Regions from separate parts of the uncultured Zhongshania sp. genome, predicted to be linked through region 3. Evidence: predicted binding sites of a transcription regulator. Region 3 holds the regulator's gene; each other region holds the start of a gene.
What was found. The regulator FliA, encoded in region 3, starts transcription of late flagellar genes. The targets are predictions, from matches to a motif close to TAAAGTTATNNNNNNNNCGGCCGATANCC.
Positions count from the first base shown of each region.

Region 1: a site for FliA is predicted at 3,319-3,347, ahead of AAC007_RS11170 (flagellar protein FlaG). Genes of this name have one in related genera too.
Region 2: a site for FliA is predicted at 2,406-2,434, ahead of pomA (flagellar motor protein PomA). Genes of this name have one in related genera too.

Region 1 is NZ_CAXBHN010000011.1:102,880-109,550, forward strand. It holds gene flgK (flagellar hook-associated protein FlgK) at 1-274, shown strand, start outside; gene flgL (flagellar hook-associated protein FlgL) at 333-1,526, shown strand; gene AAC007_RS11165 (flagellin) at 1,863-3,257, shown strand; gene AAC007_RS11170 (flagellar protein FlaG) at 3,397-3,894, shown strand; gene fliD (flagellar filament capping protein FliD) at 4,064-5,464, shown strand; gene fliS (flagellar export chaperone FliS) at 5,565-5,999, shown strand; gene fliT (flagellar protein FliT) at 6,077-6,418, shown strand; gene AAC007_RS11190 (sigma-54 dependent transcriptional regulator) at 6,627-6,671, shown strand, end outside.
Region 2 is NZ_CAXBHN010000008.1:26,270-32,940, forward strand. It holds gene AAC007_RS08990 (hypothetical protein) at 51-614, opposite strand; gene AAC007_RS08995 (flagellar motor protein MotB) at 703-1,542, opposite strand; gene pomA (flagellar motor protein PomA) at 1,547-2,317, opposite strand; gene AAC007_RS09005 (alpha/beta hydrolase) at 2,550-3,464, shown strand; gene AAC007_RS09010 (transglutaminase domain-containing protein) at 3,476-4,969, shown strand; gene AAC007_RS09015 (hypothetical protein) at 5,035-5,241, opposite strand; gene AAC007_RS09020 (nuclear transport factor 2 family protein) at 5,625-6,008, shown strand; gene AAC007_RS09025 (LysR substrate-binding domain-containing protein) at 6,095-6,671, opposite strand, start outside.
Region 3 is NZ_CAXBHN010000026.1:27,378-34,048, forward strand. It holds gene AAC007_RS15575 (TonB-dependent receptor) at 1-1,779, opposite strand, end outside; TPP riboswitch at 1,830-1,945, opposite strand; gene AAC007_RS15580 (hypothetical protein) at 2,030-2,278, shown strand; gene AAC007_RS15585 (MoaD/ThiS family protein) at 2,284-2,562, shown strand; gene AAC007_RS15590 (DUF2802 domain-containing protein) at 2,918-3,370, opposite strand; gene AAC007_RS15595 (RNA polymerase sigma factor FliA) at 3,435-4,166, opposite strand; gene AAC007_RS15600 (MinD/ParA family protein) at 4,163-4,999, opposite strand; gene flhF (flagellar biosynthesis protein FlhF) at 5,128-6,462, opposite strand; gene flhA (flagellar biosynthesis protein FlhA) at 6,545-6,671, opposite strand, start outside.

The DNA of each region.
Region 1 (6,671 bases), on a different contig from region 3:
CAAGGTCCTTAATGGCGGTAGCGCGAGTATTCAAGATACCGTAAATGGTTTGGTTGGGAATATTGCTGTAGCAACTCGCAGTGCGCAGATTAACCAACAATCTCAAGAAAATTTGCTTAATCAAACTCGCAGTAATCAGCAGGCAATATCGGGTGTGAATTTAGACGAAGAGGCGGCTAATTTATTGAAGTTTCAACAGGCCTATCAAGCCGCAGCTCAGGCCGCCGGCGTCGCCAATGATTTGTTTCAGGCCCTGATGGGTGCATTTCGATAAGTCGTTTTAACACGGCGAGTCTGCACGGCATAGCGTTGTAGCTAAAGAGAGTAATTCGATGAGAATTTCGACAAGTCAAATGTATACCAACAGCGTGACCAGCATGCTGAACCAGCAATCAAAGCTGGCGGCGACGCAGCAGCAGCTGTCGACTGGCAAGCGTATTCTCACACCTTCCGATGACCCAGTCGGTGCGGTGCGGAGTTTGGAACTAAGCCGCGCGCAGGAACAAACTGAACAATATATGCGCAATTCGGAATTACTAGACAGTCGTCTGCGTCTTGAAGAAAGTGTGGTCGGCAGCAGTATCGACGTCGTTCAGCGTATCCGTGAGCTGACGGTCCAAGCGAATAATGATTCCCAGAGTAACGAGTCGCGCCTATCCATAGCCTCTGAGCTCCGCCAGCAATTAGATAATTTACTGGCATATGCCAATACCAAAGACAGTAGCGGCCATTTCATTTTTGCGGGATACCAAGAGGGCAGTGCACCATTCTCAAAAACCGCTAATGGCTATAGCTACAACGGAGACGATGGCCAGCGCCAATTGCAGATTGGACCCTCACGTCGCATGGCGGACGGTGATCCCGGCTCTGATGTGTATATGAGTATTCTCAACGGCAATGGCCAATTTATCGCCAGTGCCGCCGATGGCAATACCGGAACCGGCATTATTAATGCTGGCAGCGTTGCAAACGTCCAAGCATTCAGCCACGACACGGTGAGTGTTCGTTTTAATAGTGAAACCCAATACGATATTTTGGATAGTGGCGGTGCGGTTATCGATTCCGGCGACTACCTCAGTGGTGGCGACATCCAAGTCGCGGGTATGTCGGTGAGTATAAAAGGCACGCCGGCAGCAGGAGATGAATTCACGCTTGCGCCCTCAAAGCGGCAAGATCTGTTTTCTATGGTCGAGGCGCTAGCGCTGTCTCTAGAAACGCCACGTAAAAACCCGACTGAACGAGCCGATCAGCACAATGAAATAAACACTGCCCTTAGCAGTTTTGACCGTGCCATTGACCATCTTATACAGAAGCAGTCCAGTATTGGCGCGAGAATGGAGTCCTTGCAGCGTCAAACTGATATAAATTCAGGTGCCAGTTTGCAAATATCTGAAAACCTGAGTTTGATTAACGATTTAGACTACGCTGAAGCAATCTCTAGATTTAGCCAGCAGCAGGCGGCATTGCAGGCTGCCCAACAGGCATTTGCTAAGACCCAGGGCTTATCGTTATTTAATTACATCTAAACCCTCGATGCTGGTTCGAAGGATTCGAGCTGGCATCAAATACTTCCCTTCCTTTGTACTCTTCCTCAAGCAACTTTTAATAGCACTTTAATTTTAGTTTTAAAATCTTAGGTCGATATTGCTAAAGCGTGCGATTTTTCCGGCGAAAACCGCATAAATCCTTGATTTACGAAGGGCATTACGGATCCAAGTGCGTACATCTACTTACTAAATAAACTTAAAGATCTCCCTGAAATCTCCGTTATATGGGGTGAAAGCAAAATACAGCCAATCGGGCTGGTGCTTAATCAAAGACACTTAGTCTTTATACCGCATAGAGTGGAAAGGAGATTTACCATGGCCCTAAGTATCAACACCAATGTTGCGTCACTGAATGCACAGCGTAACCTGCAAAAGTCGCAAGAAACATTGAACACTTCATTGCAGCGCCTTTCTACTGGCCTGCGTATCAATAGCGCGAAAGATGATGCGGCTGGTTTGGCGATCACTACACGCTTCACAACCCAAATCAACGGTTTGAACCAAGCGGTTCGTAATGCCAACGACGGTATCTCACTAGCCCAAACTGGTGAAGCGGCCATCGACGAAATTACTAACAACTTACAGCGTATTCGCGAGCTAGCGGTTCAGTCAGCTAACTCAACATACTCTGCCTCAGACCGCGCGGCACTGGACTCAGAAGTACAGCAACGTCTAGCTGAGATCGACCGTATCGGCAGCCAAACTTCCTTTAACGGAACCAAACTTCTCGACGGTAGCTTCGGCAGCGCCAGCTTCCAAGTAGGTGCCAACGTCGGTGAAACCATCAGCGTTAACTTAGCCACAGGTGTTAAATCTAACCAGATCGGTCAGATTGCTAGCGCAACTGGTATAGCTACATCAGATGCACTTCCAGCCAATACCTTGAGTATTGCAGTGGGAGATGGTGATGCAGTGGTAATCGACGCGTCTACAGCAGGTAATGGCGCTGGCCAAACCGCAGCGAGCGCATTCGCTAAAGCCGATGCGATTAACTCAGCCGGTGTATTTGGCTTGAGCGCAACGGCAACCAACGAGAGCACTCTAGCCTTCAGCGCTATCGGTGGCGCGTCTGGTAATACATACGCCCTGACCATCAACGGTGTAGACGTGTTCGACGCAGCCACTGACGTATCTACCGCTGTTGATATCAACTCCTTCGTCAACACAGTTAACCAGAAATCGGTTGAAACTGGTGTAACAGCTTCGGTATCGGGTACAGATGTTATCTTCACCTCCGCAGATGGTCGTGAAATTGCCCTTGACGAAACTAGTGCAGTTGGCGGTGTGGGTGACGACACAAGCTACGGCTCAGTGACCTTGTCATCTTCAGACACCATCACAGTTGTAGGCGGCACTACCATCGGGGTAGCTGACGGCACCGTTGCTAAAGACACAACGACTTTGTCTTCGGTATCAGTATCTTCGGTAGCAAACTCGAATGACGCGATACAGCGTATCGACTCAGCGCTTAATTCGGTAAGTACACTGCGCAGCGAGTTCGGTGCAGTTCAAAACCGCTTTGAATCAACGATCACTAACTTGCAGACAATCTCTGAAAACCTGTCTGCATCACGTGGTCGGATTCTGGACGCTGACTTCGCTGCTGAAACGGCAAACCTGACTAAAGCGCAAATCCTGCAACAGGCTGGCACCGCCATCCTAGCCCAGGCTAACTCGCTTCCACAGGCTGCCTTAAGTCTGCTGCAATAAGCAACAACCCGATGACTTCCCGCGCTCAGTGAGCGCGGGATTTTCGGCCCGGAAAGGGAGTTAAAGGGAGAGACTTAAGGGCCAATAGGCCCTATTCGTGTTTTCCGAATAGCTGTTTGAAAGGGTGAAAGGTTACGTTATGGATACTAGTTTACATACCCAAGCAGTCGCGAGTAGCTTAGTCAAAGCGCCTGTTAGAACGGCGAACAGTACGATGACTGTTGGTCAGGTAGCGGCCGCGTCTAGTCAGTTTCAGGGCGGCAGTTCTTTGCCCAAGGGCGCAGATGTCGGCGCCAAATTGCCGCTCTCTGCTGCTAATAAGCCGACCGCAGATAAAAGCTCCGAGGCGAATCAGTCCTCAGAGATGAGTCGTATGGCGGCGGCCTTGGCGACGGAATTGAGCTCGCCGGGCAATATAGAGCGTACCGAACAAGCGGTAGCAAAGCTCAATGAAATACTTAAAGATCGCGAGCGAGACCTAGAGTTTTCGATAGATGAAGACACGGGACGTACAATTTTGAAAGTAATTCACGCTGAGTCTGGCGAAGTCATTCGGCAGATACCACCGGAGGAGCTTCTCAATATTGCGCGGGTTTTTATTGAGGGGACGGGCAGCTTAATTGAAGACCAAGCCTGATTGGCGTGATATCTGCATAGTAAAGCCGAATAGGACATGTAGATTTGAGCTTAAGGCTTTTTAAAACACAAAGCAGCTTATATTGCATGTTAGTAAGTACATGTGATTATAGCGAAGCGGCAGTATCTCTTCATAATATATTGTTGCTAAAAGCGGGTAGGTAAATGATATGGCATCTTTAACCGCATCGGGAATTGGTTCAGGGCTCGATATTAATAGTATCGTCTCACAGCTTGTTGCTGCCGAACGCAGCCCAGTGGAAACACGATTAAACTCCAAGGAATCATTAATTCAGGCGCGTCTATCGGCGTTTGGGTCCCTTAAATCTGCCCTAACAAACTTCAAAGCTAGCCTCAGTACACTTAAAAACCCTGAAAGCTTTACCAAGCGTAGTGCGACCGTTGGCGATCCCACGGTGTTTTCCGCAACGACCACCGCAACAGCAGCGCCTGGCACCTATTCAGTTAAAGTAGAACAATTGGCGACAAGCCATAAAATAGCGTCGCAAGCGTATACCGATAGCGCCACCAGTGTCGGCAGTGGCGAGTTAAACTTCACTATCAATGGTGAATCATTTTCAGTCGCTGTCGCCGAGGGTGCGGATAGCTTGGCGGAAATACGTGACGCGGTAAATTCCGCAGCGGGGAACAGTGGTGTAAGCGCGTCAATTATTAATGATCAAGACGGCGCCCACTTGGTATTTTCCTCCACAAAAACCGGTGTTGAGAATGCTATTAATATTTCTGTCACCGCCGGAGCTAGTGGTGACTTGAGCCAGCTCGCCTACGATACCAATCTAGGTTCACAAGTTAGTTCAATGGTTGAGAAAGCAGAGGCCTTAGATTCTATTGTCATCGTTGACGGTTTCACCAAAACCAGCGCGGATACCAAAATTGAAGGCATGATCGAAGGCGTAAGTTTAGACCTCAAAAAAGCAGTGCCAGGTGAAAGCTTTAGCCTTAAAGTGCAAGTAGATACTAAATCGGTTAAGAGTGCGATTGAGGGTTTTGTAAACAATTATAATACCCTGATGACCACCATAAATGACCTGACTGCCTACAACCCAGAATCTAAAACCGCGGGATTATTGCAGGGCGATTCAGCAACGCGCAGCGTAGCCAATCAATTGCGCCAAGAAATGGGAACGATAGTGAGCGGCTTGGGAACTGAGCTCGACTCGCTAGCGGAAATAGGCATCACCACCGGCGATAAGAACAAGTTGGTTATCGACACCACGGTGTTTGCTGAGGTCGTCGCCTCCGATTTTGACAAATTAAGCGGAATATTTTCTAGCGAATCTGGCTATGCAGTTCGTCTCGATAGTTTAATTGGCGACCTCACTGCAAGCGGCGGCATTTTAACGAATCGTACTGACGGCCTTACCAGTCAGGTCAAGCGGATTAACGAGCAAAGAGAAGCCTTGGATGCCCGTATCGTGGGAATCGAAGCCCGCTACCAAGCTCAGTTTAGCGCACTAGATAGCCTGCTGGGGCAGCTTAATTCAACCGGCGACTTTCTCACTCAGCAGCTGGCAAACTTGCCGGGTACTGTGTTTAAAAATGGTAAATAGGCCGTCTTTATACGTATAAGTACCTTGATAAAAGACTAAAGAAATCCGCTGAAAAGTCGTCAATTAGGATAAGCAAAGGGGCTTATCAAGAGGAAAGAATATGAGTTATTCAGCAGGTAGAGCGACTCAAGCATACGCATCAGTAGGGGCCCAATCTAGGGTGTCGGCGGCGAGTCCACACCGCTTAATTCAACTGTTAATGGATGGTGCGCTTGATCGGCTTGCAATTGCCAAAGGTCATATGCAGCGCCACGAAGTGCCTCAGAAGATAAATGCAGTAAATCGTACTATGTCTATCATCGACGGTTTGCGAATGAGCTTAGATCATAATATTGACGCTAAAATGAGCGATAACTTAGAGAGCTTATACGACTATATGAATCGTCGTCTCTTGCTGGCAAACATCAATAACGACGTTACCGGTTTAGACGAAGTCTCGTCCTTGTTACGTGAATTGAAAGAAGCATGGGATGCCATTCCCGACGGTTTACAAAATAGTGGCAAGGGCGAGAGTTTAGCGGCGCTCACAATGTAACGGTATTTCTTTTAGGTGTAGGTTTTTGCTCTGTCCGCGGTGCGCAGACTGCGGGTGGGGCATCTCTAAGGTGACTAATGAATAATATAGCAAATATAAGCACCGCATTGACCGCTAGACAGCACAGCCTACAAGCGCTTGTGGAGCTTACCGAGTATATAAGAGAGCTGGCAGAGAGCAATGACTGGCTGGCCGCACTTAGCGAGCAGCGACGGCGCCGAGTGCTTATGGATGAGTTTTTTGCAACGCCTTGCTCCCCAGCAGAGAGCAGTGATGTTGCCAGTGCAATAGAAAATATTCTAGCCGTTGATCAGCTTGTGAGTGAAATGCTGTATCGCCAACGTGGTAGCTTGGCTCACGAGGCCAATCAGTCCTGCCGCAATATCCGCAATGTAGGACGTTATTTAAGCAATACCTAGGATCTGCACAAGCTACCCACTCTAGTTTGTGTCGTATCGCGTTATAGAACCTAGGACATTCACGTATTCTCTTCCCTCCCGTAAATTCTGCACAATAGCCCTATTGGCGATGTGGCGAGATTTCCTCATCGTTATCTAAGCCGTCACAACAAACGAATATATAGGTACAACTGTTGTGCGCTACTTTCATTGAATGAGTGAGATTTCAATGCAACAGAATAAAAAATTAATCTCAGATGGTTATGATTTAATT
Region 2 (6,671 bases), on a different contig from region 3:
CGAATCCGGCATTATCTTTAGGTGTTACCACACTAGGTTTGCGTATTTACTTAGTGCCTATCGCTGACCTTGACGCGGGTATTCCAGTAGTTCGCATTGTGTTTTTGACGATCGTTTAGGTTTCCGCGCCCCTGATGATCATTATTACCTTGGTAACGACGATCATGGTTATCGCGAGCGAAGCGGTCAAACCGATTATCGTGCTTATCATGGCCGTACTTTTTGCCATTATTGTGTTTCTTGTCTCGGTAATAGTAGTTTTTGCCGTGGTTGGTATGAACGTCAGTATAGACATGCTGATTTCGATACCCGCCGTTATTGTAGCTATAGTTATTACCGTAACGATTATAGTGCGAGTTATCACGATAACCCACCTGATGACCACAGCGCCTGTCGTGCACATGACCATGGCGATAATGTCGATCATCTTTATTTGAGTCGTGCGCGGCGTACAATACCGCCGCACCAATCATGATTGCGGCCGCCGTTTCTATGCCGTCTGCATGAGCCTGTTTAGGCGACACCGCCACCGCGGCGATCAGCAGCACGGTCAGCGCAACGTTACGGATCAACGCAGGGCTTCCACTATTTAGTGCTTTAGTATTTGTCATCATCGTTTCTCCTTTGTGTGAGTGTAAAGTATCAGGAGTTAACTGAATGCCAGCTTAAGCACTAAAAAGATTATTCAGCCCTCAAATAATACTAGTTTTCCCCCATCGACGTTTCAAATTCACCCACAACGCCACCCATCACAGGGTCCTGAGTTGCTCCTCGCAACATGAAGATCTCAACTCGACGATTTCTCGCCCGTCCTTCGACAGTCTTATTATCAGCAATAGGCCTGGTATCCGCGTACCCCGCCACCCTAAAGCGGGCAGGTGATTGACCACTGCTTTCAACAATACTGCGAATCACAGTCGCAGCTCGCGCTGATGACAAATCCCAATTTGAATAAAATCTATCGGTATGAATTGGACGGTTGTCTGTGTGGCCCGCCACCACAATTTGACCAGAAATATCATCCAAGACGTTGCCAAATTTAACAATAACCGCGTCAAATCCTGGCGAAAGATCCGCCTTACCAGACGGGAATGACCCTCTTTCACGAATTCGAATAATAATCACTTTATTGCCATCGTTCTCAACTTCGACGAGACCTTCACTAATCTCCAATTGCAGATGCGCTTTCACCTTTTCAAGGTCATCTAACATTTGGTCATCGGCTTCGACCGACACAAAATCCGTCATTTCGCGCATAGCTTCTTGGCGTACTTGATTCTCTGCAGTCGGCCTCACCGTGCCGGGAGTGAAGTCCCGCGCTATCATGCTGGTACCAATTGGCGGCTTAAACGCCGGCACCTCGCGCTGCACACCAAACGCGTCTTTCATCGAACCAGACAATTCTTTAAATTTTTGCTTATCCATTTCCGAGAACGAAAACAGCAACACAAAGAATGCCAAGAGCAAAGACATCAAGTCAGCGAAAGTAAGTACCCACGCTGGCGCACCCGCGTCAGGCTTTTTAACATGTGCATCATCCACTTACTTACGCCTCCTCCGCCTTTTTATCAGGCTCGCGCTTATTGTCTGGCAAGTAAGTGGACAGCAGGGACTCAAGAACCCGAGGATTAATACCCTCTTGAATACCGTCAACCGCTTCAAGTATGAGATGACGATTGCGACGCTCCTCAGATGTTCTGAACGCCAGCTTTTCAGCAATCGGAAGAGCGACAACATTAGCCAGAACAGCGCCGTAAAGGGTAGTTAGCAAGGCAACCGCCATGGCGGGCCCTATCGCTTTGGGATCAGACATATTCGACATCATCTGCACCAGGCCCACGAGAGTACCGATCATACCCATAGCGGGAGCGGATTCGCCAAAGCCCTTAAACACGGACTCGCCCATCTCATGACGTTCAATGGCCAAATTTATTTCTTTGTTTAGCACTCGGCGCACAAATTCTGGGTCGTGGCCATCAATTGCCATTTGCACGCCCTTATTCAAGAATTCATTACTAATTTCAAGCGACTCTAGACCAAGCAAGCCCTCTTTACGGGCCACACCAGCCATTTCCATGCACTGAGCAATCAAGGCTTCAGAGCTTGTTGTCTTGTGGACAAATGCGCGGGACGCCACCTTGAACGCGCCCAAGGTTTGGTCCAGTGGAAACTTCACCAAATTGGCGAGTAAGCCACCACCAACCACAATCAACAGACTTGGCGCATCAATAAACCCACTCGCGCTGCCGCCGATTAAAATTGCCACGACAATGACACCCAGCGCGCCCAACATGCCTAAAAGAGTTGCGATATCCAACGGACTTCTCCAATGCCTTGTTTACCTAGCTGGGCATAATGTCAGCTGACGAAAACACTTCGTCGACTATTGCCCTCATACGTAACCCACTTAACGGCCGAAGTCGCACTCTCTGTATAAGAGAATACCCTGATAGCGCACACCAAATTTCTATTTCCGCCGCCCAAGTAAACTCGCGAACTGACATTGCACGTGGCACTTTTCTACATGGTATGCTTGCGCAATACACAATATGAGTTCACTGCCCCACACCATGCTTACTCACCACCTCCTCGATTTTGGCCGCGGGCCTGCACGCTGGCTCGAATCTGAGTCAAATAGCGACACACTGCATTTCTCCGCAGCTAATGGCTTCCCGATAGGGAGTTACCGATTTTTCCTCGACCACTTTAAGCGTGACTTTAGCCTTATCGGGCTTGAGAACCGGGGCGCATGGAACCAAGAGCCTCCGTCGCGCGGCTTCACATGGCGCCAACACGCCGACGATTTAATTGCCTTTCTCGACCACCGGCGCGTAAGCCAACATAAAGGCCCAGTTATCGCCATGGGCCACTCAATCGGCGGCACGGTAAGCGCCTTGGCCGCTGCCAAACGACCGGATTTGTTTAAAGCCTTGTTAATGTTCGATCCCGCTGCTATTCCAGGCCGCATCATGCCCAAGATTGCGACAATCGCGCCCACCACGTTGATGGGCCAAATGAAGCTTGTAAAAAGTACCCTACGCAGAAAAACACACTGGGAAAGCCGCGAAGCATTCATCAACTATCACCGAGAAAAGTCGGCCTACCGGCGATTTTCTGACGCGGCGTTCGACGATTACGCACAAGCGGGCCTAGTCGAGCAAGACGATGGCAGCTTTACCCTGCGCTACGGTCGCGAATGGGAAGCCCACAACTTTCAACACACCTATTCGCCATGGCAAGCTTTGCGCCATATTACGGTTCCGACCCTGGTCTTGCGTGCGGAGCACTCCTACCTTCACAAACCCAAGGATTTTGCCCGTAATATCGCCAGGGTTTCCCAGCATGTTAGCCACGGTGTCATCACCGGCACGGGACACATGGCCTTACAGGAGGACTGCCAGCAAGTTGTTGCCAAAAGCTATGCCTGGCTACGTGAACAGCAACTGCTAAGTAGTCAACCGTGAAGATATTGCAGGTGCTTACTCATTCAAAAGCCAACACGCACTGGCCGGCTAGCCAGATAGCGATGTTAATTAGTGCGATCCTGCTGGCATCCTGCGCCTCTACCCCACCGTCAGCCGCAGTAAAATCCGCTGAGCTAAGCAGCCTCCTTAGGGATCAATGGCAAACTGTCAGCCTTCGGGACCATAAGATGGGATATCGTCATATTCGGAGAGAACTTAATAGCGAGCGCATCAACAGCACAGAAACTCTGGCGCTCACCTTGAGCCAACCCGGAACCCGCGACCGTAAAATCAGTACGATTCTGAGCTATCAAGAGTCGATTGACGGCAAGGCTATTTCGCTAAGTAAAACCATGACCTCGGAAACCGCCAACCACCAAATGAACGCAAAGGTGAGCGGAAATACGCTTGTGGTAACGCTAAAACAAGACGCCAAGGCGGAGAAATATGCCATTCCGGAGCCTTTCTATCTACCGGAAGGCCTTCGACTGGCCCTGCTAAAGCACGAGCCGCGCGATGCGCTCCTGACGTATTACAGTTGGAATTTTAGTACCCGCAGCTTCGACAAGATCAGTCTAACAATCAAAGCCTATACCGACTCAGCCAACCCCGCTTATGCATGGCATATACAAAAAGCCACCGCGATCGGCGAAAGCAGCAAGACTAGTGATATTTTCACTGACGCACACTTTTACCCACTAACAGAGCGCAGCCACTCAAACGGCGGAGACGTTCTATTTGCGAGCTGTGACCGCGCCTGCGCGACAGCTGACTTTATACCAAACACCCATGTCTACCGGCAGCTCATACAATCGCCCTATCGCATTAGTGATAGCGCCCTGCAGGGAAAAATACGCTATCACTTAAGTGGTGATTTTGATTTGCAGCCGCCCACCACTTACGAGCAGAGCGTAGCTGTTAGCCCGGAGGGTACAGAGCTTGTCGTCTGCGGCGACTGCGGAACAGAATCGTCACCCAGCGACGACGATCTGAATACCGCACTCAAGGACAATTACTGGCTGCCCGCGCAGAACCCGATATTCAAAAATCTAGTCGCAGAACTGCTACCAGATCAAGATTCCGACCCCAGCGGGCAGATGCAGCGCCTCACGCGTTTTGTGACCCGACATATGAGCGACGAACCCAGCTACTCCGGCTATGCAACTGCCTTAGAGGCATTTAATAGTCAGCAGGGCGATTGCACTGAGCACGCCTTATTACTAGCTACCCTCGCCCGAGCTGCGAACATACCCACCAGAGTGGTATTTGGATTGGCCTATAACAACGAACGATTTTTGGGGCGCAAATACGTGTTTGTGCCTCACGCGTGGGTGCAGGCATGGACAGGCAGTAAATGGGAGAGCTTCGACAGTGGCTTGGGGGACTTTACCGCTGGCTATATCGCGCTGGGCCTGAGTAATGGCGATCAAAGTGACATTCTAAAAATTAACGAACAGTTACATAAAATACTTATCGCATCAGCAATACAAATCAGGAGACGCTGAATGCACAGCGCCTCCTGACAAAAGACCAAAAAGTGGGGGTAAAACTGATTTTCTAAAAGCCAGACTTATTCGTAAGCAACCGGCATTTCTTGCAGTGTTTGATCACTAGCCACATCAATATCCGCGACCTCAACAGCGCCAGCGCGAACCGCACCAACAACAGTCACTTCTTCAATCAATTGCACCGGCTCATCAGCCACTGCACTCATCGGCGCTGCGGCCACTGCAACCACTGCCAGCATCATTACACGTACAAAACTATTTACACTCATTACCTACTCCGTCGCCCTTAGGCAGCTAATCAATCTTGCGGCAACCTACACGCACTGCACGAGGGCCCTTAACGGAGTAATTATCGTGTCGAATTGTGACATTCGTATTAATGTATTGTGACAAAACACAAAAAAATCAAAAAACATGGGATTTCTTATCACACGCCCCGGCACTAGAGGGTCGTTTAGTTTACCAAACTACCCGATGAGGCAATCACGACAGCATCGCAGCTGCCAATAAATTGCGTACGACCTGCGACCAGAGCCACGGCTGCGCAAGAAACTTAGAGGTGGAGAGCGCGACCACAAAACACGTATCGTGATCACCGCTAATATGAGTGTCTGCTATGCTTGGACAATAATAATCTGACAGAGATACCCGAATGCCTAATCAACTCGCCGACTGGCACCACGCTATTACCACCCGCGATATCGCCATGCTTGACGATATCCTCGCCGACAACGCGACATTCCATTCACCTGTAGTATACACCCCACAAGTCGGCAAAGAGGTCACCAAGATGTACCTCAGCGCCGCATTCCACGTCCTTCTCAACGACAGTTTTCACTACGTGCGCGAGGTCGCCGATGGCAAAAATGCCATCCTGGAATTTATGGTCGATGTCGATGGTGTGCAGGTCAATGGCGTGGACATGATCCGCTGGGATCACGACGGCAAGATCGCCGATTTTAAAGTGATGCTCCGCCCATACAAAGCGATCAATTTAGTGAAGGACAAGATGCGCGAAATGCTTGAGAGTTTATAAAAGTAGAGCAAACAAATTTCTCGCACAAATCGCTCAACAGATTCGGGGTAAGAAAATTTCCGCGGGCTTTATCCGTTATACGTTTCTCACCCCATGTGTTCCGCCAGGTAATCCACCAGACTTTTAATCTTGGGTGACAGCTGACGATTAAAAGGATACAAGGCCCAAATACCTTCTTCTGGTTCCTGATAAAAATCCAAGGCCATCAATAAGCGCCCTTGTTTGATATGATCTTGAACATAGTAGTCCGGCACCTGGATTAAGCCCAAGCCCTTGAGCGCGGCATCAACTAAGGCGTAAGCGCTATTGCACTGAATTCGACCCGACACTTTAATGCTTCGCGCTTTTCCACTCTCCATGAAACGCCAGTACCCTGACCCGCCCACCAAACATTCATGCTGATCTAATTCTGATACTGTATGCGGCACACCAAAACGACTTATATAGTCAGGAGCGGCGCAAACATGGCGCCGCCGCGCAGACAGTTTTCGCGCAATCATGCTCGAATCCTGCAAGTGACCCAGGCGAATTGCCAGATCATAGCCGTCAGCCAAAATATCCACCAATTGATTTGATAGCAAACACTCAACCTCTAACTGAGGATTTAGCGCCATAAAATCATTGATCAACGGCATGACCCGCTCCTCACCAAAGGTAATCGGT
Region 3 (6,671 bases):
AGGAACGCCGTTGTTGTCATCTTTGGCGTTAACGTGGGATTTGCTGACAAAATCCTCAAACTCCGCACTCAGCACACCTGCTGCCGCAAAGAAGCGCAAGGAGTCACTGGCAAGGTAATTTAATTCCACTTCAAGACCCGTGGTTTCGCCGCCCGCCGCATTGGCAAGAAAATCATCGAAGGAGAAATTAGCAGGGTCAAAAATGGATTGTTTTGCCTGCACATCGCTGCGGTCCTGATAAAACACCGCCACCTGGGCTTGTAAGCGGCGGTCTAACCAAGCCCCTTTTACGCCGACTTCGTAATTGATCATGCTCTCGGTATCGAATTCAAACAGATCGGGAGTAATATCCGAGTTGCTCGCAGACGCAGAAATAATTCGACCGTTCACCCCGCCCGCCTTATAGCCGCGAGAGATGGTTCCATAGAACAGCGTGCTGTCGGTGTGACGGTATTCCAAGGTCAGGTTACCACCCCACAGGTCCTCGTCTTTATCTGAGCTCACCGCCAAGGAGTCGCTGTAATCGGCATTGCGCTGCTCAAAACGCAAGCCAGTCACTAAACTCAGCTTGTCGTTTAACGCCGTTTGTAGCTGGCCATAAACGGCATGGTTCTCAGTGTTAAATTCGCTGCTGAAGTTAGCATTGCGATCCAGATCTACATCTTCCTCACGTATATACGCGCCAACCACCCAACTGGTGCTTCCGTTAAACAGCATAGATGCGTCGTTTGAGATAAACCGAACATCGGCAGTGATATTGTTTCTATCCCGCAAATAGCTATCGGTCGAGACGTACTCGTCAGGATGAAATCCCACATAGCTCCAGTCTTCATCGTAGCTGTATTCAGATTCAGAGCTAGCTGCACTCAATACCGCCTCAAGGTTAAACCATGCACTACCAGACCATTGCGTAATAATCGACCCTGCAAAGGTTTCCTGGCTGTCTTTGCCGGGTTCATCAGATTGGGTTTTACGATTTTGGTATAGAGAAAAGGCGTCATAGCCATTATCCGCATCCAAATACAGCAGATTAAAATCTAGCTGCAAAGTATCGCTGGCAGCGAATCTCAACTTACTGCGCAGCACAGACTCATCTATATTATTAACGTCGTCTTTATTTAAAAATACGTTCTCGATGTAGCCATCGGACTGCTGATTCTTCAGAGCTACACGGTAGCCAAGACGTTCACTCAATGGCCCGCTGGCGACCACGCCCAGGGTTTTACCGTTGTAATCGGCGACCTCGGCCGACACTTTCAAAAAAGTATCTGCGCTCGGCGCATTGCTGCTCATACTGATCAAACCGGCCAAGGCGTTAGCGCCGTAGACGGTTCCCTGTGGACCGCGCAACACCTCTACTTGGCCAATATCCAGTGTGCTAGCAGCCAAGCCCAAACCACTGAAATCAATACCATCAATGATCAAACCCACCGACGGACTCACCGGATCAATAAACTGGCTGCGCTCGCCAATACCGCGGATCTGAAAGAAACGCCCGCGCGAGGCGCCGCTAGAAAAATTCACATTGGGAGCAAGGTTTAATAGCTGCTCAATATTATTGGCGCCCCGCGCCTCAATCGTGGCGGCATCAAACACGCTAACCGTCGCGGCCAAATCCAGCAAACTGCTATCTCTAAACTGGCTGGTCACCACCACCTCTTCAGGTGTAATGGCACGTTTGGCGACGTCAGAACTGGCGGCATAAGCAGTGCTCGCTGTGACGAAGCAGGCAAAGCCAACAGACCAAAGAGTGGGTTTTGAGGTAAATAAAGGATTCATGGTTCTCTCATAAATAACAAAATAAGAGACCCGGCACGCGCTAGAAGAGGATGTGAAACTGCACCTATTCCTACGCCGGTATTAACCGGATCAGGTTCAAGGGTTTGCAGTTCAGACTTGTTCAAGTCCTCCGCATCTCAGGCCGCAGCCACCCCTTAGGTTTTCGGGTGCGACTATATCAGATATTCCGGCGGATAATAAAGACGGACGCACCGCGTGGGTGGTACCCGCCGTCGCCGACTCCGAACGCATGGCAATCGATGGCGGCTTGTTTGTGGCGCGAACGACAGATGGCGGCGAGTCCTGGCAAACCTTTCGTGATGGGCTTCCTCAGCAAAATGCCTACGACATTGTATTACGGCACGGACTAGACGTGGCCGATGATGTTGTGTGTTTTGCCAGCACGACCGGCAATGTCTATCTGTCGGAAGACCGTGGCGAGCACTGGCAGTGTCTTGCCAATAATTTGCCACCGGTCTATTCCGTGAGGTTTGCTTAATCGCCATGGCTAGCGTTGAAATGACCCGCCATTTATTTCGATTCTTTCCGCAGTTACAGGATCAAAAAATCACTGTGCCCGCCGGATCAGTGGCGAATGTTATCCAAGCGGTAGAGTCGATGGCACCGGGCTTTAGTCACTATGTTCTAGATGAGCGCGGCGCCCTGCGCCGCCATGTTAATTTAAGCATTAACGACAGCATTGTGATTGACCGAAAAACGCTTTCAGATCGCGTGCCCGAAGACGGAACTCTTTTTATTTTTCAAGCGCTGAGCGGCGGCTGATCCGTCGGACTATAGCGATCATAGGTTCGGAGTCAGAGTAAAACTAACGCACTCAGTGAGTCTAAAGGACCAAATCGAAGTGCCGCAGTTACCCCTTTGAGCTCGCCGAGCATCGAATAGATTTAATGGTAAGGCTCCTGGCGAGGACTGTCTGAGCGAAGCGAGTTCCGCAGCGTTTTACCATTAAATTTAGTCGACGCGCAGGGAACCCGAAGGGCGAGTGAGTGGGGTGTGCTTTTCTTGCCTACTTCTTTTTCACATAAAAAGAAGTAGGTCGCCCAGCTGGGCGAAAAAATCGATACCAGAAGAAATATAATTAAAAAATAGCGCCGCAGATGCTCAGCTCAGCGCACCCTCAATGCGCTTTTTTGGACAAGGCCATAATCAAATCTGCTTCACCGGCAGTGATGCCGCAGCGCTGGGCTAATTCGGGTGCCGCGACTCCCTGCCCGGCCATTACGCTCACTTGTTGATAGAAACGCCTGTCTTTTTTGTCAGCGTCGCTGCGTTGCTGGCGCTCACCGAGCATTTCTAAATATTCTTCCAGCGCAGAAACCCGCTCGCCGAGTATGGCCATGGCGGAATTCTGCAGTTCAATTTTGCGTTCAAGTGCGATCACTACGGCATCTGCGTTTTGGGTTTGCATCGCTTCACTACTCGCCTGATCCCTACGACGCGCTTTACGCATATACACTAACAGGCCAATGCCCACTAAGCTGAGCACCAAACCCAGCATCGACGCCTCTGATAAATTCTGACACCATTCAATAAACTTCATGGGGAATTCAAGATAGTCATAAGTAGTCATTGCCGTTTCTTCCTGTTAATCCTTAGTCTGCCGCGTTTTGCAGCGCTATTCTTTGTTTCTGGATCTATGCCGCAGTCCACTCGCTTAGCCTGCCTTTTAGGCGGACGATGGCTTGGCTGTGGATTTGGCACACCCGTGATTCGCTGACCTCCATGACCTCACCTATTTCTTTAAGGTTGAGGCCATTCTCGTAGTACAGCGCCATCACTAATTTCTCTCGCTCTGGCAAGGCATTTATCTGACTGGCCAACGCGCTTTGAAAATCGTCTTCTAATACATTTTCGAGTGGCGCGTAGCGGTCATCACCGCCGCCGACTTCAATTGTGTCGTGCTCGCCTTCGCTCATTTGATCCAGGCTAAACAAACGCACCGAGCTGGTATCGCGCAAAAGCTCATGGTATTCGTCCAGGGAAATCGACATTTCCTCGGCGATTTCATTGCCACTGGCTTCCCGCCCCAGCCGACTTTCGACTTTGCGGACTGCTTCGCTCATTTCCCGCAGTTGGCGAGTAACCGAGCGCGGCGCCCAGCCGCTGTGGCGCATTTGATCAATCATGGCGCCGCGAATACGAATACTGGCGAAGGTTTCGAAACTCGCGCCTTTATCCATCTGGTAGTTGCTTCCCGCTTCCAGCAGGCCAATCATGCCAGCCTGGATAAGGTCATCGACTTCTACACTGGCCGGTAAGCGACTCACGAGGTGGTAGGCGATTCGCTTAACCAAAGGCGCATGACGGGTCACCAGCTCTTCGCGGCTGCCGTATTGCACATTTAAGTAGGCGGAGTGCCCGTTCACATCGCAGCTCCTGCGGTTTCTTCTTTGGAGAACATACGGTCGACGAAGAATTCGATATTGCCACTGGGACCCGTGGGCATTGGCCATTTGTCGACGGTTTCAGCTAAACGCCGGAACGCCAATGAAGACTCAGCACCAGGGTACAAATCACTGACGGCTTTCTGGCGAGTATCGGCTTTGATTAAATAGGGATCGCGGGGAATAAACCCAGCGTACTCCAAGGTGACGTCTAAGAAGCGCTGCGCAACTTCGTTTAAGCGCTCAAAGCCGTCGCGGGCTTGATCGTAGCTATTCACCATATTACGCAACACTTTAAAGCGCTTGATGCCGGCGTCGCGGTTCATGACTTTGATCAAGGCGTAGGCGTCTGCCATCGATGTTAGTTCGTCTGTTACCACCACCAAGACATATTGGCTGGCCCGGCTAAAGGTAATAACGCTGTCCGAGATGCCCGCAGCGGTGTCGACAATCATCACGTCGTAATCGCCGCTAAGCGCGCTTAGCGAGCGAACAATCGCCGCGTGTTGATCATTGCCCAACTCAGCCATTTTCTTGATACCAGAGGCGGCGGGAATAATTGAGATACCGTCGGGCCCCGGAAGCAAAATATCTTCGATTGAGCACTTGCCATCGAGCACGTGGGATAAATTCCATTTGGGCTTGAGGCCCAGCATGATATCGACATTGGCGAGACCTAAATCAGCGTCCATCAGCAATACTCGATTACCGCGCCGAGCTAATTGGCAAGCCAAGTTTACTGATACATTGGTTTTACCAACACCACCTTTACCACTACTGACCGCTATGACTTTTACCGCATTCATTGTTTTTATCGCTCTCCCGATACATTTTTTTCCGCTCCGTGCAGGCTGCGGACTCTCAAACTATCGTTCTTCTATGGTAAATCTGTCGTCTTTCAATTGATCTACGCAATATCACTAACTATTAAACTCAGTCTAGCCTACACCCGCACATTTAGGGCTGATCCGCGCTGAGGAGCTGCCGACGCGACAACAGCCGCAGGCACTGACTCTGACGCAGCCTGTTCTTCCGGCGCGCTCTGCTGACCATTGCGACGAACTTCAAAGGCTTTTGCCATGCGCACGGCCATATTGATTAATTTACCAGCATCGGCTGCTGACAAATTCTGTGGGACGCGAGGGCCATTGGCACACCACACAAGCGGCAAACGATGTTGGATCAAGTTAGATACCGCACCGCCCAATCGCATGGCCTCGTCGATACGGCTCAATACCGCACCCTGTGCGTTTAGTGATGAGTAAGCATCAATAATTTCGCTTTGCACGTAATTCTCGGCATCGGCTGGCAAGGTTAGAAAAACTTGTACATCTTGCATACCAGCCAACAAACCTTGCAGCTCGCTAATGCCGTGTTTATCTCGGAAAGAAATACCTGCCGTGTCTATTAACACCAGATTCTTTTTACATAGGAGACGGTAGGTTTTTACCGCCTCTTCCGCATTTGAGGCAACATGCACCGGCACTTGTAATATCCGGCCGTAAGCTCGCAATTGTTCCTGTGCGCCCACTCTGGCGGTATCCGTGGTTAATATCGCGATGCCACTGCGACCGTGAGTCAGCACATATTGGGCGGCTATTTTGGCGATGGTGGTGGTTTTACCCGCGCCCTGTGGGCCAACCAAACAAATTGCGCCGGACGTGGGTGGCGCTTTGACCATTAGTTTTTTACTCAGCAACATTTTAAGCATTTCACGCTGTACCGTGACGCTCTCATCCGCCGGAATTTCTGCGCTGAGTCGTTTACCCAGCGACGGATCGATATCGATCGCTGATAGAAAACTATTCAACTCTTGATACTCTGGGGCCTGATGACTTGCTTGCTGCCAGTTATGACCCTTTAGTTGATCCATTAGCATCGATTTCATCGAGGCCATTTCCTGCTTCATGGTATGCAGCTCTTCATTCTGCGACCACACCATTTGCGGTTCTGCGGCGCTTGGTCTTTTATTGTCGCTAGCTGCGGCCTGAACGGTTTGACTAATTTCCTCTTCCGCCTTTTTGCGGCGATTGAATAAGGCGTCAAGCGCGGTGGGTTCGCGCTCTACCTGCGTACTAGGGGTTTGCTGAGGGGTGGCAAATGACGGCGCTTGTGGCGCAGCCATCGCTGTTTCAAGCATGCCTTCAAGGCTTACGACCACCTCGACACCGCCGGCGACGCTACGACAGTCTAATATGACGGCGTCGGGACCGTGGGCGGCACGCACCAATCTCATGGCTTGTTGTGTATCCGCTGCTTGATATTTTTTAACTTGCATATGTTTCTCCCAACACATTTCAATTATTTTGAAATGTCATATTTAACATGACTACTCGCGATCTTTTTTTACTGCGAACACCCTAATTGAGGCGCCCTTGTTGACCGATTGTAGACAGTAATCTCACTTGCTTGCTGTCAGGTACTTCGTTGTACGACAGCACCGCTAATCCCGGTACACTGCGGCGAGTAAAACGTGACACCCATGAA